Regions from separate parts of the Coprobacillus sp. genome, predicted to be linked through region 1. Evidence: a T-box and tRNA genes for the amino acid it is inferred to sense, from the RefSeq annotation. Region 1 holds a T-box; the other holds one or more tRNA genes.
The links. The T-box of region 1 lies ahead of thrS (threonine--tRNA ligase). A T-box ahead of a tRNA ligase gene usually reads a tRNA of that ligase, here a tRNA-Thr.
Positions count from the first base shown of each region.

Region 2: it encodes a tRNA-Thr, which carries the amino acid that the T-box ahead of thrS (threonine--tRNA ligase) is inferred to sense. The anticodon was not compared.

Region 1 is NZ_CFJNYH010000027.1:35,989-52,792, forward strand. It holds gene dnaE (DNA polymerase III subunit alpha) at 1-2,422, shown strand, start outside; gene polA (DNA polymerase I) at 2,424-5,033, shown strand; gene mutM (DNA-formamidopyrimidine glycosylase) at 5,042-5,854, shown strand; gene AC5M21_RS10670 (Gfo/Idh/MocA family protein) at 5,856-6,806, shown strand; gene coaE (dephospho-CoA kinase) at 6,799-7,395, shown strand; gene AC5M21_RS10680 (DnaD domain protein) at 7,376-8,623, shown strand; gene AC5M21_RS10685 (ATP-binding protein) at 8,620-9,531, shown strand; gene pfkA (6-phosphofructokinase) at 9,608-10,567, shown strand; gene pyk (pyruvate kinase) at 10,602-12,026, shown strand; gene AC5M21_RS10700 (hypothetical protein) at 12,178-12,420, shown strand; gene AC5M21_RS10705 (hypothetical protein) at 12,489-12,749, shown strand; T-box leader at 12,770-12,967, shown strand; gene thrS (threonine--tRNA ligase) at 13,009-14,748, shown strand; gene AC5M21_RS10715 (MerR family transcriptional regulator) at 14,756-15,586, opposite strand; gene AC5M21_RS10720 (ABC transporter ATP-binding protein) at 15,668-16,804, shown strand, end outside.
Region 2 is NZ_CFJNYH010000003.1:29,727-46,530, forward strand. It holds gene AC5M21_RS01970 (AraC family transcriptional regulator) at 1-503, opposite strand, end outside; gene AC5M21_RS01975 (glycoside hydrolase family 1 protein) at 580-2,037, shown strand; gene AC5M21_RS01980 (hypothetical protein) at 2,255-3,532, shown strand; gene AC5M21_RS01985 (6-phosphogluconolactonase) at 3,608-4,327, opposite strand; gene AC5M21_RS01990 (hypothetical protein) at 4,672-5,202, shown strand; gene AC5M21_RS01995 (EAL domain-containing protein) at 5,384-9,613, shown strand; gene pdxR (MocR-like pyridoxine biosynthesis transcription factor PdxR) at 9,648-11,033, opposite strand; gene AC5M21_RS02005 (ECF transporter S component) at 11,152-11,739, shown strand; tRNA gene AC5M21_RS02010 (tRNA-Thr) at 11,777-11,853, shown strand; gene AC5M21_RS02015 (TfoX/Sxy family protein) at 12,673-12,993, shown strand; gene AC5M21_RS02020 (MarR family winged helix-turn-helix transcriptional regulator) at 13,087-13,476, shown strand; gene AC5M21_RS02025 (GGDEF domain-containing protein) at 13,564-14,544, shown strand; gene AC5M21_RS02030 (ferritin family protein) at 14,668-14,847, opposite strand; gene AC5M21_RS02035 (HAD family hydrolase) at 15,129-15,971, shown strand; gene AC5M21_RS02040 (O-antigen ligase family protein) at 15,993-16,804, opposite strand, start outside.

The DNA of each region.
Region 1 (16,804 bases):
AACTTTAGAAAGTAAATATGTTCCTATAACAGAGGAGAAATATTTAAAAACTGAAGATGAAATGAAAATGCTTTTTGATGCTGAAATATTAGCAGAAACGAGAGAGGTTGTTCAAAACTGTAAGGCAACAATCCCTTTACAAGATAAACATCTACCATCTTTTCCAGTTCCACATCATGGAGAAGCATCAGAATATTTAAAAGGGCTTTGTCAAATGGGATTGAAGAAAAGATTCCAAAATCAAAAGATTCCATCTCAATATGTCAAAAGATTGCAGTATGAATTAAAAATAATCCATCAAATGGGATTTGATGATTACTTTTTAATTGTATGGGATTATGTGCGTTTTGCAAAAGTGAATAAGATACAGGTTGGTGCTGGGAGAGGAAGTGCTGCTGGGAGTTTAGTTGCCTATGTATTAGGAATTACTAATGTTGATCCAATTAAGTATGACTTACTTTTTGAACGATTTCTTAATCCTGAACGTGTATCCATGCCAGATATAGATATTGATTTTCAAGATGATCGTCGTGACGAAGTTGTACATTATGTTGTTGAAAAATATGGTCAAGATCATGTTGCTCAAATTGTTACGTTTAATACATATGGGCCACGTGTTGCTATAAAAGATATGGGAAAGGTCATGGGCATTCCTCTAGCTCGACTAGAAATTATTGCGAAAATGATTCCTACGGGTCCCAAAAATAAGAAGACAATTACAACTATGTATAAGACTTCAGCACAATTTCAATCTATGATTAATCAAGACCCTTTGTTGAAAAAAATTATAGGAGCAACAAGTGTTATTGAGCATTTGCCTCGTAATATTTCAACGCATGCGGCTGGTGTCATTTTATCCAAACAACCCCTAAGAGAGGTTATTCCCTTAGTATTAGGGCCAACAGCGACTTTAATGTCACAATATTCAAAAGATTATATTGAAGAAGTTGGATTATTGAAAATGGATTTTTTAGGTCTTAAGAACTTAACAATGATAGATTATATTTGTAAAGATATTAAACGAGATATAAATGAAACAGTTTTCTTAAATCAGCTGCCTTTGAATGATCAGAAAACATATGAACTCATTGCACGTGCTGATACTTTTGGTGTTTTTCAATTAGAGTCTCAAGGAATGAGAAATCTCCTAAGAAAAATGAAACCTTATTGTTTTGATGATATTGTTGCAGCCATTGCATTATTTCGTCCTGGTCCTATGGAAAACATACCTCTCTATCTGAAACGAAGAGGATTACAGGAAAAAGTTGTTTATCCATTACCGGAATTAGAACCAATATTGAAATCTACATATGGAGTTATGATTTATCAGGAGCAAATTATGCAAGTTGCCCAAAAAATGGCAGGTTTTTCACTAGGAAAAGCTGATATACTAAGAAAGGCAGTTTCAAAAAAAGAAACTGGTCTCATGCAATCAATGAAAGAGGAATTTATTGCTGGGTGCATAGATAAAGGTTATAGAGAAGAAAAAGCAATAGAAATATTTGAATTAATTGAAAAATTTGCCAATTATGGATTTGGAAAAGCACATAGTGTTGCTTATGGTTATGTTGCTTATCAATTGGCTTATTTAAAAGCAAATTATCCATTATACTTTTTTGCTTCTATTCTTTCTAATGAATTATCAAGTGAGACAACAAAGTTACATTGTATTCAAGAGTGTAAAACATATCATGTGGATATCTTGCCACCTTCAGTGAATTATTCACATGCACGTTTTATGGTTGAGAATGGTCATATACGTTATTCATTACTTGCGATTAAAAATGTTGGATATGCTGGATATAAAGCTATTGTTGAAGAAAGAAAAAATGGTCTGTTTGAAGATGTTTATGATTTTATGATGCGTATGGATGAATCGAAATTGTCTAAGAAAATGATTGAATCTTTAATTGATGCAGGAGCATTAGACGAATTTCAGTTGAGTCGAAATACAATGAAAAAGAATTTAGATACAATCAGAGATTATGGGAATTTAAAGAATATGTTAGGTATTGATGAAAAACCTGTACTCACAATTTATAAAGATTTTCAAGATGAAAAACTGAGAAAAGAAAAAGAAGTATTGGGTATTTATTTAACTATGCATCCAATTGAATTGATGAAGGAAAAGTTAAACACACCATATATTAATGTTTCTTCATTATATGAATATGTGAATCAAACAGTGAATATTGTTGTTCAATTACAAAGAGTTAAAAATATTACCGATCGTAAAGGTGATGAAATGTGTTTTATTGAAGGATTTGATGAAACAGGTAGTGTCGATGGTGTTGTGTTTGCATCGAGATATAAGAGTATAGGTATGATGTTAAAGAAAGGAAACATTTGTCTTATGAATGGAAAAGTTGATATGAAAGATAAGTTATCTTTTATTGTTGATAAGGCAAGAGTGATAGAATAAAATGGAAGAATTAGTATTGATTGATGGAAATTATTGGTTGTTTAGTTCGTATTATGCGACAGCAGCTATGGGAAATTTGATGGTTAACAAAGATGGTATTCCAACCAATGCAGTTTTTGGGTTTGCTAATCGTTTAGAAAATGTTATTAAAAAAAATCCAAAAGGGATTATGGTTGCGTTTGATGCAAAAGGGAAAACTTTTAGAAGTGATCTTTTAGAAGAATACAAAGGAACAAGGAAAGAAACACCAGAAGAATTAAAATGTCAATTTGAAATTGTTAGAGAATTTTTAGATGCTCATCAGATTCCTTATTGTGAACTTGAGGGATATGAAGGTGATGATATTATTGGTACACTTGCGACTCAGGGATCAAAGCAAGGCTATCAGGTGAATATCATGACTGGTGATAAGGATATGATGCAATTGGTAGATGAACATATTCATGTTTATAAAAGAAATACAAAAACAAAGACTGATGACGTTATTACACCTAAAACATTTTATGAAAAATATGAATTGCAGCCTGATCAAATGAGAGATTTATTAGGTTTAATGGGAGATAGTGCTGATAATATTCCAGGAATACCAGGTGTTGGTGAAAAGACAGCTCTTAAATTATTACATGAATATCAAACTATTGAAAACTTAAAAGATCATTGTTCAGAAATCAAAGGAAAAATGGGTGAAAAGATTAGAGAGAATATTGAACTTGGTATTCAGTCTAAGCAGATTGCAACGATCTTAAAAGATATACCTCTTGATGTCACACTTGATGATTGTCACTATGTTGGTTATGATTTTGATAAGTTAAAAGATTTTTATCAGAAATATGATATGAATTCATTATTAAAAAAGATTTCTATGGAATCAAAAGCACCAAAGCAAACTGAACTTCATTATGAAGTTGTAACGAAGATGCCTTCTATTACTCAAGCTAGTTGTATCTTAGGTGCAATCTATGATCAAAATTATCATAAATCTATTGTATTAGGTTATGCTTTGTATAATAAAGAGCAAGCATTTTATATCTCTTTTGAAGATGCATTAAATGATCAAGATTTCCTGAACTATTTAAAAGATGAAAAATATAGCAAATATAGTTATAACATCAAAGCTCAAATTCTTTCTGCGAGATGGAATGGAATTGATATAAAAGGCATGAATTTTGATTTGCAATTAGCTTCTTATATATTAAATCCAAGTCTAAAAGATGAAATGAAGTCTATTTGTGATTATTATGATTATGATTCTGTTCAATATGAAGAAGAAGTATTTGGGAAATTAGCAAAAAAACATATTCCTGAAATTGATTTATTAGCAAGGCATACAGTTTCAAAGGCCAAAGCTATATATGATTTAAAAGATGAAGCTATTCAAAGATTGAAAGATGAAGAACAATTTGATCTTTATCAAAATCTAGAATTGCCAGTGACTTACATTCTTGCAGATATGGAGTATGTTGGTGCAAAAATCGATATTCATGTCTTAAAAGAAATGGAAATGGATTTTGAGCAGCAGATTAAACAAATTGAAGAAGATATATATATGTTAGCAGACAAAGAATTTAATATTTCATCACCTAAGCAGTTAGGAGAAGTTTTATTTGAACGATTAGGCTTACCTAATGGTAAAAAGACCAAAACGGGTTATTCAACTTCTCAAGATATTTTAGAGAAGATTGAAGGATTACATCCTATTATTCCATTAATTCAAAAATATCGTATGTTAACAAAATTATCTTCAACATATGTAAAAGGTTTGCAAGAACAAGTTTTTGCAGATGGGAAAATACATACAATTTATAATCAAGCTCTAACTCAAACAGGAAGATTATCTTCTATAGAACCAAATCTTCAAAATATTCCAGTTCGTCAAGAAGAAGGAAAATTGATTCGTAAAGCTTTTATACCAAGCCATGATTATCTAGTCACATTTGATTATTCACAAATTGAATTGCGTATTTTGGCTCATTTGGCAGGAGTTCAATCACTCATAGAAGCTTTTAATCAAGATAAGGATATTCATACACATACAGCAGCTTTGGTCTTTAAAGTCAAGGATGAAGAAGTAACAGCCAATATGCGTAGACAAGCTAAGGCAGTAAATTTTGGAATTATTTATGGGATGGGAGAATTTAAGTTATCTCAGCAAATTGGTGTCTCTTTAAAAGAAGCCAAAGAATTTATTCGTAGATATTTTGAAGAATATCCAGAAATCAAAGTCTATATGGATCAAATTGTTGAAGATTGTAAAAACACAGGTTATGTGTCAACAGTTTTAAATCGTAAAAGATATATTCCAACAATCAATGATAAGAATTTTATGGTTCGTGAACAAGCTAGACGTTTTGCGATGAATTCACCAATTCAAGGAAGTGGTGCTGATATCTTAAAACTTGCTATGATGAAAGTGAATCAATTAATGAAAGATAAACATTTAAAATCAGAAATGATTTTACAAGTCCATGATGAATTGATTTTTGATGTTTATAAAGATGAATTAGATGAAATGATGAAATTAATTAAATCAGCAATGGTTGAAGCATTCCAAATGGATGTTCCATTGAAAGTTGATGGGGCTTATGCTTCTAATTGGTATGATTTGAAGTAGGTGAGAAAATGCCAGAATTACCAGAAGTAGAAACAGTAAGACAAACATTAAGACAATTTATTTTAGATGAAAATATAGAAGGCATTGATGTTTATTATGATAAGATTATTAATGGAGATACTCAGGAGTTTATAGAGCGTTTAACACATCAAACAATTAGAGACATTGATCGTGTGGGAAAATATTTGATTTTCTTATTAGATGAAGATGCTTTTGTTTCTCATTTGCGAATGGAAGGAAAGTATCATATTGTCAAAAGAGAAACGCCTGTCGATAAACATACACACGTTGTTTTTCATCTTCATGATGGGCAGGATTTGCGTTATATAGATACCCGTAAATTTGGAAGACTAGAACTTGTTGATCGTCATTTGTATCGTGAACAATTACCATTAATGAAATTAGGAAAAGAACCATTTGATATCAGTGGTGAAGAACTTTATGCTTTGTTGCATAAGACATCATTACCAATTAAAACAGCTCTTTTAGACCAATCGATTATGTGTGGAATTGGCAATATTTATGCAAACGAAATATGCTTTTTAATGAAAATTGATCCACGCACAAGAGCTTCTCGTTTATCCAAGAAAAGAGTTCATGAATTAAAACAGATTTCTGTGGATGTTTTAAACCGTGCTATTGCTCAGGGAGGAACAACAATTCATTCTTTTGATGCTAATGGTATTCATGGATTGTTTCAGGTTCAACTCAAGGCACATGGACAAAAAATATGTCCATGTTGCCAAGGTGAAATCAAGAAAATAATGTTAAATCAAAGAGGAACATATTATTGTCCACATTGTCAAAAAAGGAGGTACTAACATGATTCGCTGGGGAATATTAGGAATGGGAAAAATTGCTACAAGATTTATGCAAAGTTTAAATAAAAGCCAAGAAGGATATCTTTATGCTGGGGCATCTTTAACAGCAGTAAAAAGAGAACAGTTTTCTTTGAATCATCCTCATATTCTAATATATCCAACATATGAAGATTTGTTAGAAGACCCAAATATTGATGCTGTTTATATAGCAACTCGTCATAATGATCATTATCAATGGGCAAAGGCAGCTTTATTAAAGAAAAAAGCTGTTCTTTGTGAAAAGCCTGCAACATTAACGTATACTCAAACTGAAGACTTGTGTCAATTGGCTAAGTCCAACCAAACATTTTTTATGGAAGCTATGAAAACAAGATTTATTCCACTTGTGGCTGACATGAAGAAAGTTGTTGCATCTGGTGAGATAGGTGAAGTTCAACGTATTGAAACATCATTTTGTTCTGATGTAGACTATCAAGAAGGACATTATCTTTTTGATAAAGAACAAGGAGGTGTTTTGTACGATGTTGGAACTTACAATATTGCAACGACTCTTGATTACATAACATCGCCATTACAAAAAGTCTCAACTCAGGTTATTTACAAAAATGGTGTAGATGCTTACGATGTCGTTGAATTGGTTTTTGAAAGTGGACAGACAGCAAAACTAGAAATGGCAATAGATAGAAGCAAGGAAAAAAACATGATTATTTATGGTTCACAAGGAACAATGACAGCTGTGCCTTTTTATCGCCCTGAACAAGCTATTATAACTATTAATAATCAGCAAAGAGTTATTGAAAAGTCATATATTTATGATGATTTCTTTACTGAGATTGAAGAGGTGCATCGTTGTCTCAAAGAAAAAATCATTGAGAGTCCAAGGATGTCATTGCAGGATTCTTTAGATTGTATGTATGTTATGGAAAAGATAAGGGAGTCTTTCTATGACTAAGGTTATTGGGTTGACTGGTTCTATTGCAGTTGGAAAGAGTACTGTTTCAAATTATTTATTGACACATGGTTATTGTGTCTTAGATGCTGATGAAATTTCTCGACATGCATTAGATCAAGGTACAGAGTGTTTTAAGCAGGTTATAAATTTATTTGATTGTTTAGATGAAAAGGGCTCTATAGATAGAAAGAAGTTAGGCAATATTGTTTTTCATAATGCTTATAAGAAACGACAATTAGAAAATATTATTCATCCTTATGTCATTGAACAATTGAAGATAGGCATACGTACTTGTCAGGATGAACTTATTTTCTTAGATATTCCTTTGTTATATGAAGTTCATTTAGAGGCATTATGTGATAAAATTATTGTTGTATACGTTGATGAAACAACACAGATGAAACGTTTAATGCAGCGAAATCATATAACGCAAGAAGAAGCAATGCACTTAATAGGACAACAAATATCTATAGAGAAAAAGAAAGATATGGCAGATTTTGTGATTGATAATAGAAGTTATTATGAGGAACTGTATCAGGAAATAGAAAGGGTTTTAAAGGTATTAAAAGATGAAACTATATATGAGTGATTTGTACAGAGTTGAACTTCACTATCCATTAGATGAAGTTCAAACAGATATATTGTATTATTTGTATCAGCCACTTATTGGCTCTGATGCTTTACAATTATATATGATGTTAGTTATAGAGGGTAAACGCATGAATCGTTTTTTAAAGCCATCTTCTTTATCTCGTTTAACATCTTTTCTTTCAATGAGTTTTACAGATTTAGAAAAGCATTTTCAATCATTAGAAGCCATTGGATTATTAAAAACATTTGTTAAGCATGAAAATCAAATAACACAATATATCTATCAACTCCAATCACCACTCACATTAAAAGCATTTTTTAAGAATCAAATTCTATCATCTTTATTACAAGAATCGCTTTCTCCTGAAGATTTTCAAAAGACAGTTCAGTATTTTAGAATATCTGTAGAAGATTTATCAGATTATGAAGAAGTAACAGTTCGTTTTCAAGATGTTTTTCAAATCTATCATCATAGAAAACATGGCAGAATCTTAAAAATAAAAGATGAATTCAAAGAGCCAGTTCATCAAAATATAGAAGTCGCTTATGATAAGGAACTTTTATTGAAGAGTTTAGCTGATTATCAAATCAATAAATCAAAACTTACTGATGAGGATTTTCAATATATGATTCAACTTGCTACAGTTTATTCTATTGATGCTTTAACTTTAGCTGGTTTGGTTAAAGATTCAATGCATTCTCAAGGGCTTGATTATGACCGTTTAAAATTAAATATTAAGAAATATTTTGAAATGGATAGTGTCTCTAAATTGCAGGAAGTCTACCATAAGCAGCCATTGCAATATCAAACACAAGAGGGACAACAATCACCATTAGTTTTACATATGAAGTATTTGGATAATTTAACACCATATGAATTATTAAAAGAAAAACAAGGGGGAAAAGAACCTGTTTTTCATGATTTAAAGATTGTCGAAACCTTAATGGTTCAGTTAGGATTGAAACCAGCTGTTGTCAATGTGCTTATTGAATATGTTCTTGGCAAAAATAATAATCGTTTATCAAAAAGTTATTGTGAAACAATTGGGGGATCACTAGCAAGAAATCATATTGAAACTGCAATGCAGGCATATCAGGAACTGATGAATGATAAGCGTCAAAGTGAAGAAGAATTAAAAATTGAACATGTGATTGAAGAGAACACAGAAGTCAATTCACAGAAATTATTTGAATTGTTAGATAAATTAGAGGAGGGACAATTATGATAAAGATTGGAGACATGCTTGAACAACCTGAAATTCAAAAAATGAAAAGAGAGAGTATTTATGCTTTATCAAAAGAAAAAAATATTCAAGAATTTTTAAAGACTTATCATTTAAATACATCTATAATGGATGATTATTGGGTTGAATTCTTAGATTATAATGATGATTATCAATTATGCCAAGGGTGTCAATCTTTACAAAATTGTCGTAAAGATAATCAAGGAATGAAAAAAAATCTTGTCTATAGAGACGGTGAAGTTATTTTAGAATTAGAAAGTTGTTTATATGGGAAAGCATTAGAAAGAAGAAGATTATTGTTAGAAAAGTTTGTTATAACAAATGTGAATGATGATATTCTTTTAACAGATCTTACATCATTAGAGATTGTTAAAAAAGCCAATAGCTTATCACCTAATGGTCAAAATACATTAGGTCATATTTTAAAATATTTACAAGAACCCAATGATAAAGGTTTATTTTTACATGGTGAAATGGGAACAGGTAAAACAACTTTATTAGCTGGCTTGATGAATTCTTTAGCCAAGAAAGGAAAAGAGATTGGTTTTATTCATTTCCCTACTTATCTTATTGATCTTAAAGCTAGTTTTTCGACTGGGGATACTGAATACGCAATGGAGCGTTTAATGAAAGTTGATTATTTATTATTGGATGGAATTGGTGAAGAGAATGTGACAGTTTGGTCTAGGGACGAAATTTTACTGACAATTTTATCATATCGTTTATTAAATCACTTACCAACATTCTTTACGAGTATGTATGGTTATAAAGATCTAAAAAAGGTCTATACTATTAAAAAAGGTGATGAAATTCGAGCAAATACGATAATTTCAAAATTGAAAGCGCTAAGCATTGAAATAATGCTTGACGAGGGCAAAATGAAGATATAGAATGGAAACAAAAGTGTAGAATATATCAATATTTTATGATAGAATCAAAATGCTATAAAGTGAGAGGAGAAGAATTATGGTAAAATGTATTGGGGTGTTAACTTCAGGTGGAGATGCTCCTGGAATGAACGCAGCCATTCGTGCTGTGACAAGAACTTGCTTAAATAGAGGAATCAAGATTTATGGAGTCCGTTTAGGATATAAAGGGTTACATGATGGGGACTTTATTGAATTTGATAGACATAGTACACGTAATATTATTAATGTTGGTGGGACGTTCTTAAAGTCAGCACGTTTTCCAGAGTTTAAAGATCCAGCAGTGAGAGAAGAAGCGATTAAGCAAATGAAAAAAGTTGGAATGGAAGCTTTGGTTGTTATTGGTGGAGATGGTAGTTATAATGGCGCTTTGAAATTAACAGAAATGGGAATTAATTGTATTGGAATTCCTGGAACAATTGATAATGATATTCCTGATACTGATTTTACAATTGGATTTGATACAGCTTTAAATACAATTGTAGATGCATTAGATAAATTAAGAGATACATCAAGTTCTCATCAAAGATGTACAATTCTAGAAGTTATGGGAAGAAGATGTGGAGATTTGGCTGTTCATGCTGGTCTTGCTTGTGGTGCAGAAATGATTGTGACAAGTGAAAGTGGTTTTGATGAAAAAGAAATTATTGAAACTTTAAAAAGATCAAAAGCTTCTGATAAAAAACATGCATTAATTGTGATTACTGAACACATTACTGATGTTCATGAATTAGCAAAACGTGTTGAAGAAGAAACTGGTTTTGAGACACGTGCAAATGTTTTAGGGCATATGCAAAGAGGTGGAAGCCCGACTGCAAGAGATCGTGTTTTAGCAAGTCGTATGGGTATTAAGGCTGTTGAACTTCTTGAAGAAGGAAAAGGTGGTCTTTGTGTGAGTGATGTGAGAGGCGAAATCGTTGGATTGCCAATTGAAGAAGTCTTGGGACATAAGAGAACTGTAAATCAAGGTATTTACGAAGATGTATTGAAACTTCGTTAATATAAATAAGAGGGTATAGGAGATAAAGTAAAGTATGAAAGAAAAAATGAAAAAGACGAAAATTGTTTGTACAATTGGGCCTGCATCTGAAAGTCCAAAGATGTTAAAGAAATTAGTTTTAGCTGGTATGAATGTTATGCGTTGTAATTTCTCACATGGTGATTTTGCTGAGCATGGAGCAAAAATGCAAACTATGCGTGATGTGAACGCAGAACTTGGAACTAACTGTGCTATTTTGTTAGATACAAAAGGACCTGAAATTCGTACTGGTGATTTTGAAGGTGGTGCTGCAAATTTCAAAAAAGGACAAGTTTCTACTATCTGTGTAGAAGATATTGAAGGGACTGCAGATCGTTTTACTATTACTTATAAAGATTTATATAAAGATGTTAAACCAGGTGGATTTATCTTGGTTAATGATGGTCAAGTTGAATTATTAGTTGACCATGTTGAAGGTACTGACATTGTTTGTGTATGTGCAAATGATGGAAAAGTGAAAAACAAACGTGGAATTAATGTTCCTGGAATTAAATTAGGTTTTGAATACTTATCTGAAAAAGATAGAGCAGATATTGCATTTGGTTGTGAACAAGATGTAAACTTCATTGCTGCATCATTTGTACGTCGTGCTCAAGACGTTTTAGATGTGAAAAAAGTATTAGTTGAAAATGGTAAACCTGAAATTCAAATCATCGCTAAAATTGAAAATAGCGAAGGTGTTGAAAATATGGATGAAATTTTGAAGGTTGCTGATGGAATCATGGTTGCACGTGGAGATTTAGGGGTAGAAGTTCCTGCTGAAGACGTACCATTAATCCAAAAAGAATTGATTACAAAATGTAAAGCAGCTGGTAAAGTTGTTATTACTGCAACTCAAATGTTAGAATCTATGCAAGAAAATCCTAGACCAACTCGTGCTGAAGTTAGCGATGTTGCTAATGCTATTTATGATGGTACTGATGCAATTATGTTATCTGGAGAATCTGCTCAAGGAAAATATCCAGAAGAAGCTGTTATGGTTATGAACAAAATCGCTTTAAAAACTGAATCTACTTTAGATTATGCTTCTTTACATAGAAAAGCTGTAAGAACTGCAACTGATGATGCATCTGAAGCTATCTGTATGTCAGTAGCTGAAATTGCGACTAAATTTGAAGTTGCTGCTATTATTGCATTTACTGAATCAGGATTTACTGCTAAGAAAATGTCAAGATATAGACCAGAATGTCCAATTATTGCTGCAACTCCATATGGAGAAACAACAAGAAAATTAGCATTAAACTGGGGTGTAAAACCAGTAACATGTAAACAAATGGATACAACTGAAGGTTTATTAAATTTAGCAGAAGTTATTGCTAAAGAAAATGGAATTGATGCTGGTCAAACAATTTTAGTGACTGGTGGAACTCCAGGTATCGAAGGAACAACAAGTTATTTACAATTAATTACAGTAAAATAATGAATGTAAGGACCAATTGGTCCTTTTTTTGTTTATCGACTACATTCGACAAAATATGCATTTTATTGTGAAAATAATAACGTTATTTTGTGAGATTTCTTCATAACTTTTTCATATCTTTGTGGTATTGTAAGCATAGAGGTGAGAGAATATGTTTAATAATACATCTCAAAAAATAAAGTTATTTGCTTATATCTATTTTTTTGGAAACCTAATTAATCAAGGGTATAGAGATATTTATCAATTCATACAATTAGAATGTAGTTCACAATTTATTGTGAGTACTCTTTTAGGATTATTGAATGGACTTATTTTGTATTTTGTTCTTTCACTTATTATCTATGGATTTGGTAAAATTGTGGAATATTTTGAAATGTTAAATGATCGTTATTGATTTTCACTATGAGAAAATAAGCAATAATATCATATTTTTTATGATATTGTGAAAGTAGGAGGAGATATATGTTTCATAAAGTATCGAAAATTATAAAAGTCTGTGCTTATCTTTTCCTATTTGGGAATATTATAAGTCAGGGATATAGTATTGCGATTAATACGTCCTACTTGAATACTGGGCAATTGATGGGTGTTGAATCTATGATATTGATGCTTTGGTCTTGTTTTATTTCTTTTTTGATTTCTTCATTAATATATGGGGCAGGAGAAATTATAGAATATTATGAAAAAGCAAACTCAAAAATATCAGATGACTTGACAAAATAATAGTTTGATGTAAAATAATGCTACAAGCTATGATTTAGGATATGTTTTTATATAAGTATTGTTTAGAGAGGAAACGGTTGCTGAAAGTTTCTCAATCTTTATAAAGATACTCCCTAATGAGCTACACTCGAAAGAGAATGTCGTTGGGTCGCGTTAAGACAATAGAGGTTATCGAAAGATAATAAATTAAGGTGGTACCACGAGATTTCGTCCTTTGCGATGAGATCTCTTTTTTAATAATAAAAAGGAGGAAATGAAAATGGCAAACTTTGATTTTAAAAATGATGAACAATTAAATATGTTAAACCATTCGTGTGCTCATGTTTTGGCACAAGCAATTCAGCATTTATATCCAAATGCTAAATTTTGGGTTGGTCCAGTAGTGAGTGAAGGATTCTATTATGATATTGATTTAGGAGACAAAGTCATTAAGGATGAAGATATTCCAGCTATTGAAAAAGAAATGAAGAAGATCTGTAAAGATGGTAAACGTATTATTCGTGAGGAGCATTCTAAAGCAGAAGCAATGGAGATGTTTAAAGATGACCCATACAAATTAGATTTAATTTCTGGTTTAGAAGACGGACATATTACATGTTATCGTCAAGGTGATTTTGTAGACTTATGTAGAGGGCCACATGTTGAAACTGTTAAAATGTGTAAAAATTTTAAATTGCTTAAACATTCAGGTGCTTATTGGAAAGGTGATAAAGACAATAAAGTTCTGCAAAGAATTTATGGTGTTTGTTTTCCAACTCCAGAAGAATTACAAGCTTATTTAGATTTTTTAGAAGAAGCTAAGAAAAGAGATCATAAGAAATTAGGTAGAGAATTAGATTTATTTATGATGAGTGAGTATGCACCAGGAATGCCTTTTTTCTTACCACATGGTATGCTGCTTAGAAATGAATTAGAAAAATTCTGGTATGATGAACATACAAAAGAAGGATATGAATTCATTAAAACACCTATTATGATGTCTAAGGAATTATGGGAAGTTTCAGGACATTGGTATAATTATAAGGAAAATATGTATACTTCACTAGTTGATGAGCGTGAATTTGCTATTAAACCTATGAACTGTCCTGGCAGCTTACTTGTCTATAAAAATGGTTTACATTCATATAAAGATTTACCAATACGTATGGGTGAACTTGGACAAGTGCATAGACATGAAGCAAGTGGGGCTTTAAATGGTTTATTCAGAGTTCGTACTTTTACTCAAGATGATGCACATATCTTTATGACTCCTGATCAGATTGAAAGTGAAGTTGTTCGTTTGATTGCTTTCATTGATCGTGTTTATTCAATGCTTGGATTATCATATGATATTGAATTATCTACGAGACCAGAAGAAAAATATATTGGAGAATTAGAAATTTGGGAGAAAAGTGAAGCAGCTTTAGCAGCAGCCTGTCAGGCGGCTGGAAAAGATTATAAGATCAATCCAGGAGATGGAGCTTTCTATGGTCCTAAATTGGATTTCCATGTTAAGGATTCTTTAGGAAGAGTTTGGCAATGTGGAACTATTCAATTAGATATGAATTTACCTGAAAGATTTGATTTGACTTATGTGGATCAAAATGGTGAAAAGGTAAGACCAGTTATGGTTCATAGAGTTATCTTTGGATCTATTGAAAGATTTATTGGTATTTTAATAGAACATTTTGCAGGAGCGTTCCCATTATGGTTAGCACCTGCTCAAGTCAAAGTCATTCCAGTGAAAAATGAATATCATTTAGACTATTCTCAAGAAATTTTTAAATTGTTAGAAGCTAAAGGTATTCGTGTTGAAATAGATGACAGAGAAGAAAAACTAGGTTATCGTATTAGAGAGGCACAAATGAAAAAAATTCCATATCAATTGGTATTAGGTGATAAGGAAAGAGATGAAAGAACAGTCACTTATCGTCAATATGGTGAGCAAAAACAAACAACTGTCTCATTAGATGAATTTATTTGCATGATTTTAAAACAAATTGAAGACAAAGCATTATAAAAGCATATCACTCGATATGCTTTTCATTTGTTTCTAGATAGATTGTGGTAATAAATTTATTTTCATCTTGAACAGCAATATCTGATAAAACATATTCTTCATAAGCATTTTCTCCTAAAATAATATGATGCTTTCTTGCATAAGAAAGTGCTCTTTGATAGGCTTCACTAATTGTTTGATAATCACCTTGATGATATGCAACTATGTAATAACCAGCTTTCATAATGCGAATATTTCTATGATTATTTTTTCTCACACGGGTATATAAACACTGAAATGTATTATAATTCTGTTTACACAATTCATCAATTGATAGAATTGTTCCTACTTTGTCCATTGTATCCAGATGATTATTATAAAAACGGACATATTCATCATTATAAGCTTCAAAACTTTTGTTGTTTTTGTGGTGAATATCATCACTACAAAGAATATATTCTTCATCAAAGTATTGAAGATAAATATCATTGACTTGAATCTGGAGAGCATGTGAAGTTGTTGAACGAATTGTTTTAATAAAATCTTTAGCTCGTTTTAATTCTTTCATTTTTTGATCTAAAACTTTTTCTTGATCGTTTAATAAGTCAATCAATAATTGAGGTGTTCTTGTTTCAAGATAAATCTTAATATCATTTAAAGACATACCAATACTTTTAAGAATAGTAATAATAGTAAAAGTATCATACTGATGATGAGAATAATAACGATATTGATTCTCTTTTACAATAGATGGTTTAAATAATCCAATTTCATCATAATGAAATAAGACATGTTTAGGAACATTGCATATACGTGCAAACTCTCCTGTAGTAAAGTATTTCTCACGATTTTCTGACATTTTTTCATTCTCCTATTGACTATAAGGTAACCTTATAGTTTATTATAGAGTAATCAAGTCAAAACGGCAAGGAGGGAAAATATGAAATTAATATTAAAATACTTATTGAAGTATAAAAAGTTACTTGTTCTCAATGTCATTTCTGTCTTTGGGTTTGCACTTGTTGAATTAGGACTTCCAACAATCATAGCTAATATGATTGATATTGGAGTTGCCACTGAAGATAAAGGATATCTTTATATGATGTGGGGTGTTGCCATTGCAATATCAATTGCTGGAGTTCTAGGAACAATCTTACTCGGGTATTGTTGTGCGAAAATTTCAACATCAATTACACGTGATATTCGAAATGATATTTTTACAAAAGTCCAAGATTTTTCACCAAGTGAATTTAATAAATTTGGAATTTCTTCATTAATCACACGTACAAATAATGATGCATTCCAAATTCAGTTATTTGTTAATGTGATTTTGAGAACTGCTTTATTGACACCAGTTATGATTGCGGTGTCATTCTTCATGACATTAAAAACATCTTTAGACTTGTCTTTGGTTATTGTTGCAACTTTACCATTAATTATTATTGGCGTCATTATTGTTGCAAAAGTGTCTGAACCAATGTCGCAAAAACAGCAATCTTCACTTGACCATTTAAATCGTATTTCTAGAGAAAATTTAACTGGAATTAAGGTAATACGTGCTTTTAATAATGATCATTATGAACAAGCAAGATTTAATGATACAAACAGTGAGTTTACTGGTCATACAAAAAGAATCTTTAAATTAATGAATTCTGCTGATCCGATATTTTTCTTAGTTATGAATATAGCAATCTTATTTATCTTTTATATTGCAGCAACTATGATTGGGGCAGGAACTTTACAAGTTGGAAAGTTAGTTGCATTTCAGGACTATTTATTCCATGCTATGTTTTCAATGTTATTGTTCTGTAGTGTTTTTGTTATGTATCCACGTGCAGCTGTTTCAGCCAAACGTATTCAAGAAGTTTTAAATTCTGATATTATCATTCAAGATCATCAAAAGGTGACTAAACAGCCAATTTCTAAGGAACATACGCTGTCATTTGATAATGTTACTTTTGTATATCCAGATGGTGAAGAAGCTGTTTTAAAAGACGTTTCTTTTTCAGCAAAGCAGGGTGAGACAATTGCTTTCATTGGTAGTACAGGTTCAGGTAAATCAACATTAATTAATTTA
Region 2 (16,804 bases), on a different contig from region 1:
TGCATAGATTCCTCTTGTTTTAAAGGTAATGAACTTGATTTTTTATAATTCTTTTTAAGCACATTAGCATCTAATATTTCACCAGTAATGATCTGATAAACAAAAAGCAGGAAATCAACAGTTTTATAATGAACATAAGGTAAGCTAAAAAAATCATCAATAGTATATTGGGAAATCACATGATTTAAAAATGGATATTCTGATGGTTTGTCTTGAGGTGTAAGCTTCTTATTAAAGATTGGTCCAATACAAATATATGATATGTTTTCTAAAGAATAAGGAAAGAAAAGAAATGATGCATCATGATAAAAATGCATATATGTTTGATAGTCATTAATATGATTTTCTTGAATCATATCCTGAAAATAATGCTCTTCTAATTTTAGGAATGAATGAGGAGATTCTATAATCAAAAGTTCTTTTGATAATAAAAAGATGGGTAATTGAAAATGGTTATAGATAGGATTGAGTAATTGAATAAGTTCATGTTTTGTTTGTATCATAGAAATCATCCTTTCATTATTATTTTATAATGAAAAGATAGAAAAAGAAAATAAATTTTAGAAAAGAGGTAGAAATATGTTAAAAAAAGATTTTTTATGGGGTGGTGCAACTGCTGCCAATCAATTTGAAGGTGGTTATCAAGAAGGTGGTAGAGGATTGGCCACTTCTGATACAAAAACAAATGGCTCTTTAACGTGTAAGAGAAAACATAGTTTTCTTAATGAAAATAATGAGATTATTTATTTGCATGAAAGTGAATTGATTTCTCATCAGTATCAGGCAGCATTGGATCCGAATATGTATTATCCTAGTCATAAGGCAGTTGATTTTTATCACCATTATCAACAAGACATCGCACTCATGGCAGAAATGGGATTCAAATGTTATAGAATGTCAATATCTTGGACAAGAATTTTTCCTAATGGGAATGAATTCATACCAAATGAAGAGGGATTAAAATTCTATGATGATGTCTTTAATGAATGTTTAAAGTATGGAATACAACCAGTTGTGACTCTTAATCATTTTGATATGCCTGTATATTTGGCACAACATCAAGATGGATGGTTATCTAGAAATACAGTTGATTGTTTTTTGAGATATTGTCAAACAGTTTTTGAACGTTATAAAGGCAAGGTTAAATATTGGATGACATTTAATGAAATCAATTTACTCCGTGGATATGCAACATTAGGAATCCATGAAATGAATACACAAAAATATTATCAGGCTCTTCATCATCTTTTTATTGCCAGTGCAAAAGCTGTTCAATTAGGTCATCAAATTGATTCTGATAACCAAATTGGCATGATGTTAGCGAATATATTAACATATCCTGAAACTTGTAATCCCGCTGATATCGCTTTGGAATTAAATGTTTCACGTCGCTTGAAATATTTCTTTTCAGATGTCCAATGTCGAGGCTATTATCCATCATATATTCTTAAACAATGGGAAAAAGAAAATATTGAGATTATTAAGGAGTCACAAGATGATCAGATTTTAAAAGATGGCTGTGTTGATTATATTGGATTTAGTTATTATAATTCTGGTGTTGTGACAACGAGAGAAGATGCTGGAATGTCACTAGGAAATGGTGTCAATATGGCACAGAATCCTTATCTTAAAGAGAGTGAATGGAAATGGCCTATTGATCCCATTGGACTTCGTATTTCATTAAATATATTATGGGATCGCTATCAAAAACCATTGTTTATTGTTGAAAATGGGCTTGGAGCTCAAGATACAATAGATGAAGATGGATGTATTCATGATGAATATCGCATTCATTATATGCGTGATCATATAAGAGAAATGAAAAAGGCGGTTGAAGAAGATGGCGTTGATCTCATGGGTTATACGCCTTGGGGCTGTATTGATCTGGTTTCAGCTGGAACAGGTGAAATGAAAAAGAGATATGGTATGGTGTATGTTGATATGGATGATGAGGGAAAAGGAAGTTTAAAAAGAATTAGAAAAGATTCATTCTATTGGTATCAAAAAGTTATTCAAAGTCATGGTGAATGTTTGTAAAGAAGAGGGCACTCTTCTTTTTGTATAATTGTGATTTGTAAAATGGAATGATTTGTTTTAAAATATAAATAACTGAAATGATATAAGGAGATGATGTTATGAGACTTGCTATTGTATTGACTCCATGCAGAGTTAATAAGGAATAGAATGCATGGAGTAGAAATCTATCATATTAACTTTGCATCCAGGAAAATGAAACAATAAGGAGACAAGTAATATGAAAATAAATAAACAGATAGAAACAGTTTTATTAGGTTATGCAGAAGTTGATATCACACCAAACCATCCAGTTGAAATGGTTGGATTTGGTCGATTAGATGAAACTTCAAAAGGAATTCAGAGTCATCTTTATGCACAGGTTATGCTTTGGAATTATCAGGAAGATGTATGTTGCCTTATAACAATAGACCATATTGGATTTTCTAAGCATAATATCAGTGTTTTAAGAAAGAAAATAAGTCATCGATTTGGTTTTGCAGAAGAAAAAATTATGCTTTGTTTTTCACATACACATGGAGGACCTAATGATAGTCTTGAAGAAGAGTGGTCGTTGGATGTTCATTATCAAATTTGTCAAGCTATCCATCAGGCACAGACTGAATGGACTCCTGTCTATGGTGGGTGGGCTAACGCTTATAGTGATATTGGTTTGAATAGACGTAAGGATTCAAATTTTTTGGATCGACGTATTGGTATATTCAAAGTACAAGATACAGAGAAACACCATAATAAACTTATTTTATTAAGAGTGACAGCACATGCCAATGTATTGAAAGCAGATAATTATTTTATATCATCAGACTATTTTGGAGCAGTAAGAGAAACATTAAGTCAAAAGTATAAATGTCCAGTTGTGTTGATACAGGGTGCTGCTGGGAATGTTGCACCACGATATTTCTGTTCACAACTCAATCCACCTGATGCTTGTGATGATAGATTTATTCGTTCTGAAACTGCATTGCAAGATATGGCTAATGAGATATTAACTTGTGTTAAGCCAATGATTGCTCAAATATCAGTGCAGCCGATACAGCAAATTGGGATGTATACGCGTAGTATACTTCTGCATTCTGATGTACCCTCATTGAAGGAGGCTCAAAGTGTTGCACAAGAGGCTCAACAATATGCTGGTATTGATGGTCGATATTGGCTAGAAGAAGTGCAAAGGCTTAATAATGCTCATATTCATTACCAATCTGAAATGATAGAAGTTCAATATTTCTATCTAAATGAAGGATGTTTAAGCGGAGTTGCTAATGAAGTGATGTGCGAGTTCGCTTTAGAATGTATGCAAAAACTTCATAACGAATATTTTTACTTTAATGGTTATACAAATGGTTGTCTAGGTTATTTCCCTACAGAGGAAGAATTTGATCAGGGTGGATATGAGGTTTATTGGTCAATGCTCATCTTTTATATTTATCATGGTAGAGTTTATCCATTACAACGTGATTCAGCAACACAACTTATTCATTTTGTTATTAAAAATGCTTAAATCTGAAGGCTTTCATAGCCTTCTTTTTTGAAGATAAAAAAACCACCTATAAACTCAATATAAGTGGTTAATATATTATATTCTTTTATAGTTTTCTGGATTAATGAGGCTCGCTGCTTCTTGATCACAAATTACTGTAAAGTTTGGATGTAATTTTAAGATAGTAGCAGGAAGATCTTGATGAATAGGTTCATCTAAGAATCTTTTAAAAATCTCTGCTTTTTCTTTTCCATTAACAATCATAATCAAGTGGTGAACACGCATTAAACTTTTTGGTCCCATTGTTAGGGTAAATGGCTGACGAGGACGGTCTTTATATGACGGATTAACAGCTTGTTTTTCTTTGAAATCAATGCAATATGTATAACTGTCAAAAGGTGTACAACGAGGACAATTCCCACAGAAGTGGCCATCATAACCTAATCCTATAATCATAACATCTATCCCTCCAGCATGACGAATATCATTATCAAAATCTTGCCAATTATCTTGGTTCATAATATGAATACGTTCATTAGGAATGTGTGCTTCTTTAAAAAACAAATCCTGCATTTCATTCCAATTTGGACCATGTTCTTCATCTATATATGGATTTTCATCAAAGAGATAATACTGTATATCTTTAAACTTTTCTTGATCTTTAACATGAGGAATCATCATTTCATATAATATTTTTGGTGAGCGTCCAGATGTTAAAAAGATATTCACTCGTTTATCTTGCATCATGGCACCGAGTAAAATAAACATAGCACTTTCACTCATTTTCTGTTCATTTTCTTCAATAATTAATTTCATAAATAGTATTCTCCTTTATCTCGTTAATTTTAGTATACTAACTTTCTAATATGTTTTCAAGAAACTCCCATATCTCTTTGAAATAACCATCTTATCTTATTTTATATGGCTGGTTGACAAGAGAAAATATATAGATACATTTTTCATTATAAGTTATCTGTTTCTTATTGCAAATATACATACTGTTTGTTATAATAAAACCAGATGATGACTTTGAGCATGATATGGACGTTACAAGGTGTAAAAATTGGCATGACTGGAATAAACCAGTGTCTATAAAATGTTAGTGAGGTAAGGATTAGGGGGCCAATTCTTACTTTTTTGTTTATAAAGGAGGTATTTATATGGGATGCTATATTTATGTTGGAATTGCAACAAAAATCATTGTTGAAAAAAGAAGAGGTGGATATCGGGAAAGAATATTCTCAACAGATGAAATTCTTGATAAACTAGCAGGTCAGTTTAATTTAGATTTATATAATATTGCTGAAAATAGTCAAGTTGTTGGACTGGCATTAAAAGATAAGGTTATAGAGAGTTATTTATATGATTTTTTGTATGAACAGTCTTATGATTTGGAATGTGGAAAAGAAATAAGAGAGGAAATAGAAAAACTAAAAAATAAAGATGCTCATCAAATATTACAAATGTTTAAAGATTATGTCTTAGAGTATATCTATTATAATGATCAAGATTATACTCGAGAAACATATTTGGATTCAGATTTAAAGTTATACATAGAAGGTATTACTTATTTAAGTGATGGTAAGATTATGATAGAGTGTTATCAGGAGTTCTTGAGATACATCCATAGATTGATAAGAAAAGCAACAGATAATCCTATAAAAGATGCGACATATTTGACTATTGTATAATAGTCAAATATAGATAATATTCATCGTTTTTTGACATGGTTCTTACAAAGTTTAAGAACCATTTTTTTATATAATAGGAAAATAATGGTAAAAAGTTTGAAAAAATGCTTATCACAGAGAATTATTATCTGTATTTATGCTATAATGATGATACTCGTATAATGAAGGAGGGAAAAGCTGAATGGGGAAGAGTCATCTATTGATAGCAGGAAAAAACAAGGAATTATTAAAAGAGTTAGGTGATGCTTTAACAGATGATTTCTTAGTTCTTTATTGTGACCAGATTAAGAAAGCTAAAGAGATATTAAAAACAACATTATCATTATCTTTTATGATTGTGGATATAGACGATTTTGATGAAACTTTTGAGATTGCCCATTATGTAAAAAAATACCCTCGTTTAGCAACTTTACCTGTTTTTGTATTAGGCAAGGCAGATGCAAACTTAGAATCTAAATGCTTTCAATTAGGTGGAACTGATTATATCAAAAAACCTTATCAAATAGAGAAAATAGTGAACAGAGTCAAAAGCGTTTATCACATTTATGCTCATAATATTTATCGTGATTATTTTGAAAAAGATATTCTAACAAATGTTTATAATAAAGAATACTTTTTAAGTGAGGTTGAATATATTTTACAGGAAAATCCTGATAAAAAATATGATTTGATATGCTTTGATATCGATCGCTTTAAGTTAATTAATGATTTATATGGGACGGCTGGAGGAGATCGCCTATTACAGTATATAGCAAAAGTGTATTCTGATATATGTATGCAATATCACTGGATTATAGGGCGTTTGCATAATGATGTTTTTGTTATTTTGATGGAAAGAGGTTCAATGTCATATGAAGAACTTACAACCGCTGTTTCAAGGCAATTAGAATCAGTGTCAGTTAACGTTAAAATTGTTTTGAGCTTTGGAATATATCCAATTACAGATTGTCATTTATCCGCTAGTGTTATGTGTGATCGTGCACTTATGACCTCAAAAAGCATCAAGGGAAATTATGAAACAACATATAAAATATATCAGGATGTTTTAAGACAAAACATTATGGATGAACAGACGATTATTAATGAAATGGAGAATGCTTTGGTCAACCATGAGTTTGTGCCTTATTATCAACCTAAGTATAATATAGAAACAGGTAGTATTATTGGCTTTGAAGCATTAGTCAGATGGATTCATCCACAAAAAGGTATTATACCACCTAATCAATTTATACCTTTATTTGAATCTAACGGATTTATATCTCAAGTAGATTTTTGTATATGGGAACAGGTCTGTCAGGATTTACGTCGATTATTAGATAAAGGTTATTATGTTATGCCGATTTCTGTTAATGTATCAAGAATTGAATTGTATTTGAACATTAAGGAAAAACTTCTCTATTTATTAGATAAGTATAATGTCCCTATTGAACTTTTAAGACTTGAAATTACTGAGACAGCTTATACAAATAATCCAGAACAGTTGATTGAAGTTGTAGATAAGTTAAGAAAGCAAGGATTTAGCATTCTGATGGATGATTTTGGAAGTGGATACTCTTCTTTGAATATGTTAAAAGAAGTCCCTGTAGATGTTCTTAAAATAGATTTAAATTTTTTACAAGACCTTCAAACATCAGGGAAAAGTGAAAAAATACTGGAATCTGTTTTAATTATGTCTAGAAAATTAAGTTTATCCGTTATTGCTGAAGGTGTTGAAACAAAAGAACAAATAGATTTCCTGCGTTCAATAGGATGTTTAAGAGCACAAGGATATTATTACAGTCGTCCTGTCACACGACAAATGATGTTTGAGATTTATGAAGATCAATCTATAGCTAAAGGTGATACAAAAGATGAAATTGAAAGATTAATTAATATTGATGATGTCTTAAATAATATTCACAAAGTTGATGATATAGAGTGGTATAGAAGTGCAATTTTAAGGTTAGATGCCCAAATTTTTGAATTTGATTTTATTACAGGAAGCATGAGATACTATGATTCACGGCTTTCACCACAAACCGGTGAACTAAGCAAGATAGAAGTTCCTAATTATCTACAGCGTATACAAGATGGATACCATATTCATCCTGATGATGTTGAGAAAGTCATGTATATACTTTCAGGTCACAGTGATACAAAAGAAAGTATTCGAGCAAAACCATATTTTTCAGATGAAAGTTATCAATGGTATAGTGTTATTACCCATACTATTTATAATGATTATAACCAACCCATTATTGCAGTAGGGGTTATGCGTAATATATCAGAATATAAGTTAAATGAAGTTTCTTTGTTTGCTTTATCGCATATGGATACACATGACAAGCCACAAATAAGTATTAATGAAGTTTGGCAACATATCGGACAAGAAATGTTCTTTGATAGGATTTATTCAACAATACGCTATGAACAACCAACACATTTATATATGCATTACCAGCATGATTATCAATTAGAGACACCAACCTATCACCCATTGACTACTCAACAACAGCAGCAGTTAATGAGTTGTTATCAACAAAATGGTGGTATTATTATTTTACAAAAAGATGAAATTGAACAAAATCAAGAATGTTCTGCACTCAAAGAATATTTTTTGAATGGCTCTTATACAATTGTTTGTCTTCCTATTTTAAGACAGGGAGAATATGTTGGTGAGACTGTTTTGGTTTGTCATGAGAAAAGAAACTTAACCGAAAGTGAAAGAAATGTGCTTATAGAAATTGGTAAATATATAAATAGTTATATGGACTCCTATTTCTTTTCAATTCAATTGCAAGAAAAAAACGCATTATATAATGCGGTTGTAGAGAATATGTATAGTTCCATTCTGATGTTAGAGGTCACTCCAGATATGCAAACTCTTATTTATGCAAATAAGGCGTTTTATCAGTTATATGGATATGACGATGACTTACATATTCCTGATTTGGATGTCATGGAATTGCTTGTTGCAGAAGATAGACAAAAAGTCATTGATGCTTTGTTAGATTCTATCCATACAAAGGAAATTCGTACTTGTCTATATAGAGGAACTCATAGAGATGGACATATATTGAGTCTGGAAATGAGGACAAAGCATCTTGAGCAATCCTTAGAAGGTAAACATGTTGTTTTGGTTATTATTGATGATCGTTCTGCTCAAATTCATCATCAACAGGAAACAAGATTATCAGAGATGAAGTATAAGTTAGCATTTGAACAGACACATAGACGCTTATGGGATTATAATATAAAGACAAAGCAATTATATCGTTCTAAAGCAGTTCAAGAGGATACAGGGACACCTGAACTAATTGAAAATGTTCCTGAATATTTTGTTGAAAATAATTATATTCATCCTGATTATCATCAAGGATATCTAGATTTTTATAGAAAAATATCTCAAGGTGAAGATTGTGATTATTTATTTAAAGCATTGCATAAAGATGGTGTTTATAAATGGATGCATATTACTTATCATGTTCTTTTTGATGAATATGGGCAACCAGACCATGCGATTGGATTTGGTGAAGATGTTAATGAAGTTTATGCAAATAAAATCCGCATACAACAAGAACAATATTATGAAGCAATCATGTATGGGTCTAGATTGTATTATGATATTAATCTGAGTGAAAATAGCATTGTCTATAATGATCATAGAAACCTATTAGAGGATGTTAATGAATTTACATATACCCACTTTCTGGAATATATTACAGAAAAGGTTGTTTCTCCAAATGATCATCAAAAATTCTTACATGAATTTTCTAGAAAACAGTTGATGCATCTTTTTAAAGAAGGAAAAACTCTTTTATCAAGAGAATATGAATTAGGAACTGAGGAGAAACGTTGGTATGAAATCGATATTAATTTATACACACCAATAGATTCTACTGATATATGTGCTTTTATAACAACACGAGATATTGATGAAAGAAAACGTTATGAATTATCACTTGAATTCAATGTTAAACATGATGACCTGACAGGTGTTTATACTAGAAATGCAATTCAAAAATATGTTGAATCTATTATTAAGCAGAAACCAATTGCTGTAATGATGATTGATGTTAATGAATTCAAACTTATCAATGATACATTTGGACATACTTATGGTGATGATACTTTACGAAATATTGCTGATGTCTTATTACAAGTTGTCAATAATAGAGGTGTTGTTGGAAGAATGGGTGGAGATGAATTTATTGTTGTTATTGATGATTTCAAAGATCGTCAAGAAATTATTAATATGGCTAAACGTATTAATGATTCTATTCATCTCACGTATGTGGTGAATCAAGAAAAGCATACATTATCATGTTCAATTGGAATTGCCTGCTCAGATGATATCAATAACTCATTTAAAAGATTATATCGTCAAGCAGATGAAAATCTTTATAATATGAAAAAAAGAGTGAAAATATAACCAGATAGTTAAGTTTATCTGGTTATTTTGTATTTCATTGACGAGATAGAAGTTGTATAAGCAAATTGACTGCTAATTGAATATCATTTAGAGAGAGACCAGAATAATTAACAACTAATGTTTGAGATTCAAAAGGTTGTTCATAAAATTGGGAAAGGGTTGCAATATTTAAACCAATATTATGTGCTTTTTCAATAATTGCTACATCTGATAAAGAAGAATGATAGTGTAAAAGAAAATGAAGACCAGCATTTTCTTCAGTAATATTAATGTCTTGATGAATGACACTTTGTTGGAGTTGAGTTAAGAGCTCGTCTCTTATCATTTTATAAGAATTGCGCATACGATTAATATGTTTCTCAAAATAACCTTGCTTCATAAATTCAGCTAAAATTATTTGTTCAAAACTTGAGACACTACACGCTGAAAATGCAAATTTATTATGATAGAGTTGTACTAAATGTGGTGGTAATACCATATAACTCATACGAAATGATGGAGCAAGCGTTTTAGAAAATGTATTTAAATAAATGACTCGTTCATTTTGATCAATTTGATAAAGTGTTGATAAGGGTTTTCCACGTAATCGAAATTCACTATCATAATCATCTTCAATAATATAAGTATGTTGTTGAGTTGCCCATTTCAAGATTTCTAAACGTCTTTGAATAGGCATTGAAATGCCTGTAGGATAATGATGAGCAGGAGATATGTGAACAATTTGAGCTTGGCTTTTTTTGAGTTCATCAATATTTAAACCATCATGATCTAAAGAAATATACTGATAGTGAACATTATTTAATTGATAAACCTTAGCAATACTTCGATGGCCTGGATTTTCTAAAGCATAATGTTGGTCTCGTCCTAGCAATTGAATGACAATATTATATAAATATTCTGTACCTGCTCCAATGACAATTTGCGATGGCGAAACATTCATACCTGAAAATGCATGAAGATGTTCACAGATGGCTTCTCTAAGTTCAAGGCAACCTTGCTGATGTGCACGTATTAAGAGTTCAGAGTTCTGTGAATTTAAAACTTGTCTTGTTAATTTTGACCAGACTGAAAATGGAAAATTAGAGAGGGATATAGAATTCGTTCTCAAATCAATAAAATACTGAATTTGTGGTTTTTCCAAGATAGTTGGAACTGTTTGGGTTGGAATTTCAGGATATTCTATTGAATTCACAAAGTATCCTTTTTTTTCTATTGAATAAATATAACCTTCTATAAGCAATTGATTATAAGCATTTTCAATTGTAATGAGACTAACTTGTAGATGTTTTGCAAATACTCGTTTAGATGGCAATTTTTCATTTGCCTGTAATTTTTGTTGAATGATATCATTTTTAATACATTGGTAGAGATATTCATACATTGGAATACCTAATTCATGATTAAAATGGTAAGTTAGCATAATATCACCTCCAATTGATTATAACATAATCTGGTTATATAAAAAAATACAAAACTGAATATTTTCATATAACCAATAAAGGAGTATACTCAATTTCAAGAAGAGGGGGGGATTCAAAATGAATCATAAAGTATTAAAAATATTAATTATTGGTTTAATGGCAGCATTGTCATATATTGCATTTACATTTATGCAAATTAAAATTCCAACACCTGCGGGGATGACTTCATTTCATTTGGGTAATACATTTTGTGTTTTAGCTGCTTTATTACTTGGTGGATTGCCAGGAGGAGCGGCTGGTGCAATTGGTATGGGAATTGGCGATTTACTTGACCCAACATATGTTATTGTAGCACCAAAAACGATTATTTTAAAATTAGGGATTGGGATAATCACTGGATTGGTAGCGCATAAGGTTATGCATATTCAAAATAAAGAAGGAAAGGAGTTAAGAAGAGCTGTCTTCATTTCTGCTTTTTCTGGTATGTTATTTAATGTTATTGGTGAACCTATTTTTTCTTATTTCTATACAACAGTTATATTAGGAGCTCCTGATAAAGCAGCGAAAGCATTGGCATCATGGAATGCAATAACAACAGGGACGAATGCTATTATAGCAGTTATTGTTTCATCACTTGTTTATCTTGCAATTGCACCAAGACTTAAGAATAATGGAGTATTAAAAAAACTTTCACCTAAGGAATAGTGGTAATCTATTCCTTTTTATCATATAATATGTATATGCCGACATAGCTCTAACTGGTAGAGCAGGCCACTCGTAATGGTCAGGTTGCAGGTTCAAGTCCTGTTGTCGGCACCAGTTTCTAAATTGTTTTAAAGTTCCCATCGTTGAGGATTTTAAAACTTTTTTTGTTGACTGGATTGTATTTCAAACGTTAAAAGATTATACTAGAGCATAAGCACATATATAAATGAAACAGAAATATGAAGGAGAATTAATATGTTATTAATCATGGAATGCATAGTTGCCTGCATAATATTTACAATTATAATATTACCAGCACAATATCATAATCCGTTATCCCAATTTGCTTCTTATCCGACTGCAATAAAAAAAGAGTCTATAAATTACCTGAATATAAAGATTTTATGAGTCAAGTAGAGCATAAAAATTAGATACGTAAATTTATAGGTGCAATTCTCATATCTATCCTTTTATTTATAGTAGCATATCTTTCTGGAAATAAGACTTTTATTTCTGTATATAGACATGTTTTTATATTGTTTTTGACAGTGAATATATATGATTTAATTGTATTTGACTTAATTATATTTTGTCATAGTCAAAAACTAATGATTCCAGGTACTGAGGATATGATTAAAGAATACAGAAGTCCATGGCATCATATCAAAGGTGCAATAAAGGGAATAGTCATAGGGGCTTTTGTTGCACTATTATCAGCTAGCATAATTCAAATTTTATTATATTTAAGGTAGATAATAATGATATTGTAAAACAACAATATATGGAAATCATATTATTTACAGATAATTATTATATAAAAATAGTCTCATTTTAGAGTTTATCTGTTATGAAATGACTTATTCTTACAATCTTATTTTTATGAGAGTAGGTATAATTATAGAAACATAGATAAACAGTTAGGAGGAGTTACAAATGGCATCAAGTTTAGATTTTGTACATTATATTTGTCAGCAGATAGATGGTGCTGGAATGATTTCATATAGAAAAATGTTTGGAGAGTATGCAATATATTGTGATGGAAAGGTTATTGGTTTAATTTGTGATAATCAGTTCTTTGTTAAGAAGACGACTGCAGGAGAATTGATTTTCCCAAACTGTCAGGAGGCTTCACCCTATACAAATGCAAAGCCACATTTGGTTATTGATAGTATAGACAATAAAGAATTAATGACAACATTGATTAGAGTAACTTGTGATGAACTGCCTAATCCAAGGCCTAGAAAGAAGAAATAAGAGTCTTATTGTGAATTTTTACAATAGTAAGTGAATGTAATTTATTAACATTCAATTCATGTTTAAGGACTATAATGGACATGGTGATAAAAAATGGAAAGAATTGAGAAAAGAATTGTTGTTTTGTATCGATTACGTAAAGAACGTATCAATGAACTGTTAAAAGAGTATCATTTGTCTTATGAAGATTATGAGATAGTTTTAGCATTGCATTATGCTGAAGGTCTATCAATTGAAGACATAAAAAAAGAGACAAAAATTGATGAAAGATTAATAGAGAGTATTATTGATCATCTACAGAAAAAAAATTATCTTTATATAGAAAATAATCGTATTTATCTCACAGAAGCAACAAAAAAATTATATCCTCAATTAAAAAGAGTTGTCAAAAAAGGCAATGAAGAAATGATCCGTCAAATGAGTACAGATGAATACCATGAAATTATTGAAACATTAGATAAGATTATAGAAGTTTATGAGTAAAGTAGAAATACTTTACTTTTTATTTATGAAAATGAATACTAAATAAAATCATGATGAATATATTGAGAATAAGTGAGGTGGTATATCATGCATATAGATAAGAAGATATTTTTTATTTGTGTTTTTTTCTTTTTTTATTTAATTATTTTTTTGTTAAAATATCAAAAGAAACAAATATGCCATCACAATCAATATGACATGTTAGAACAATTTGATGATGTTATTATTGCTGAATATGATATATTGCAAGATAAACTCACCTTTTTGCCACAATCACAAAGAATGTTATTACTTGATCAATTAAGTTATTGTCATTTTTCTCAAAATTATAAAGAGACAAATATTGTGCTCCCCGATGATTGGAGGGTAATTGAAAATTTATTTGTCAATTTATCTGATGAGGAAGTTTATAAATGTGAAGTGAGAATGCAATTTCATGATGGTGTTTACAAGTGGTGTATGTTAGATATGCTTGTTAAACAACGTTATCATCAACCATATAAAATTATTTGTAAAATTACAGATATATCACAGCATAAAGCAAAATTAGAATCATTGGAAGCAAAGGCTATCAGAGATGCAATGACAGGACTATATCAAAAAAATACCTTCCAAGAAAAAGTATCAAAATTAATAGAATACAATGTAAAGGGTTGTTTTTTAATATTAGATTTAGATAATTTTAAAGAAATTAATGACACTTATGGACACGATGTTGGTGATCAGTGTCTTGTTGAGTTTGGTAGAATTTTAAAATCATGTTTTAGAAAAGAGGATATTATTAGCCGTTATGGTGGTGATGAGTTCGAAGTTTTTATGATGAATATTATCGATGCAGGTATTGTAGAAAAGAAAGCCTGTCAGATTATGCAAGCATTACAGTTATCAAAAGTTTTTGAAGATTTAAATATTACACTCACATGTAGCATTGGTGCTTTCATAGTTGATAGGTATACACCTTATTTAGAAGCTTTTGAAAGAGCGGATCTAGCACTATATTGTTCGAAATATCAAGGGAAGAATCAATGCAGAATAGATTGTTCTCCAAATAAAAAGCTATATCAATAATTGATTTAGCATACGACTTTATACAATGACTTGATTTGACATCCAAATGGCTTTACTGAATTTTCAATATAATTATCCATTGTTGAAGAGATAAGATAGTTGTCTTGATTATCTGCTTCTTTTTTATGTTTTTATACTATTTAATAAATAATTAAAGTCTAATAAAATAGATTCATAAATATCTTGTAACGAAACAGCAACCATTAAAGTTTCCTGAATTTGATTATGCTCTAAAAATTCTTGCATAAAAGCCAATGGTGATCCATCAATTATAAGTATGTTTTCAGCAATAGTTTGATTCATAGAGTTATAATATTCTTCTCATTTTGCATGAACATTAAAGAAATCTTTTCTTTTCACATACCAATGATAATTTTGTGATTTGTGATATTTAACAGCAAAGTCTGTTAATATTTAATTTAATTGTTTTCTATATTAGTTCTCCTTTGTTAGCTTTTACTCACTACATGTGGTATAATTTATACTCATTATATTAGCAAATTATTTGCTTAAAACTACTCAAAGATATGAATATTCTTTTCTTTTGTAATCAATTCATTTATACTTGATGAAGAGGTGAAAATATGGAACAAAAAATTGTGTTTTTAGATGTAGATGGAACTCTAACATTACCTAATGGTGAAGTGAGTGACAATGTCAAAAAATCTATTCAACAGGTACGCCAAAATGGTCATTATGTTTTTTTGTGCACAGGCAGAAATAAGGCAGGAGTTCAATCCTTAATGCCTATCGGCTTTGATGGTATTATCTGTAGTGCAGGTGGTTATATTGAGTATAATGGTAAGAAAATATATGAATCATGTTTGAAGGAAGAGGATGTTAAGGAAGCTAGAGAGGTCTTTGATAGAAATGGGATTATGTATAATTTAGAGACAACTCATATGACTTTTCAAAATGATGATATGAATGAAGCTTTTATCAAAATACATTTGAAAGATGATGATATGAATTCAGAGTTAACAAGACTATTGAACGAACAAAAAGATCGTTTTAATATTCATTCAATAGAAGAATATGAGGCGCATCCATTACCAGTTCAAAAGTTATGTTTTATGACATATAGTGAAGAAAGTTTGAAAGAACCAAGAACAATCTTATCTAAAAAGTATAATTTCATTGTTCATGAGTTTTTATCAACGCATATCATCAATGGTGAAATTATTATTAAAGGAACAAATAAAGGAAATGCAGTACGCTTTGTTGTTGAACATCTTGGCTTGTCAATGAAAAATACGATTTGCTTTGGTGACAGTATGAATGACTTAGAAATGATTGAGGTATGTGAACATAGTGTTGTTATGGGAAATGGTTCAGAAGTCTTAAAATCATTTGCAACAACAGTTTGTGAAAGTGTTCATGATGATGGTGTTTATCATGAAATGAAAAGATTAGGTTTATGTTCGTAAATATAAAAAAGAGTCTTTCGTTTAGAGAGACTCTTTGTATATATCAAATGAGCTTGCTATTAAGAGATAAAGAAAACCAGTTTGAACAAAGAAAATTGTATAGTCTAACATACCATGAACAAAAATCATAACTGTAAATGAGATAATTAATGCAACTAATGTCTTATCAATCTGTGTTTTCCATAATCGATATAAACGCTTAATATTTTCTATAATAAATGGCAGAATTGTGAGAATTCCAATAATTCCAAAACAAAGCAAAGGATCTAAATAGATACTATGGGCATGTTCAGTAGGATGACCATTATAAGCTTTGTATATATGCCAGTAAGTCATAGGCCCTTCACCAAAGAGAGGATGAGTTTTTATATTTGCTATAGCAACATCCCATATTCCCTGTCTTGTTCCAAAATAAGCAATAATGTTATCAACTCTAGGGAACTTTGAAGGGTTAAATACAAAATATACACAAGCTAAAATGACACCAGCCATTATAGCTAAACAAGCTTTATATTGTTTATCAATAATTAATATCACAAGAACACCAGCTGCAAGTGCAGGCCAAGCTGTACGACAGGCCGTTAAAAGTAACATAAATAAATTAATAGCAATGACTGCTAAATAATAACAAAACTTTTTATAGTTAACTTTAATATCTTTGATTTTTAATATTTTATAGAAAGTAATACAAACAAAAAATTCTATCATCATAGCATAATAGTTTGCATTAAAGAAAACAGAATTGATACGGTCTTGAGGTCGATTAAAAATAATAATTTCTAATTGATCTATATCAAACTTATTCAGGATTCCAATATACTCTATTAAACCAT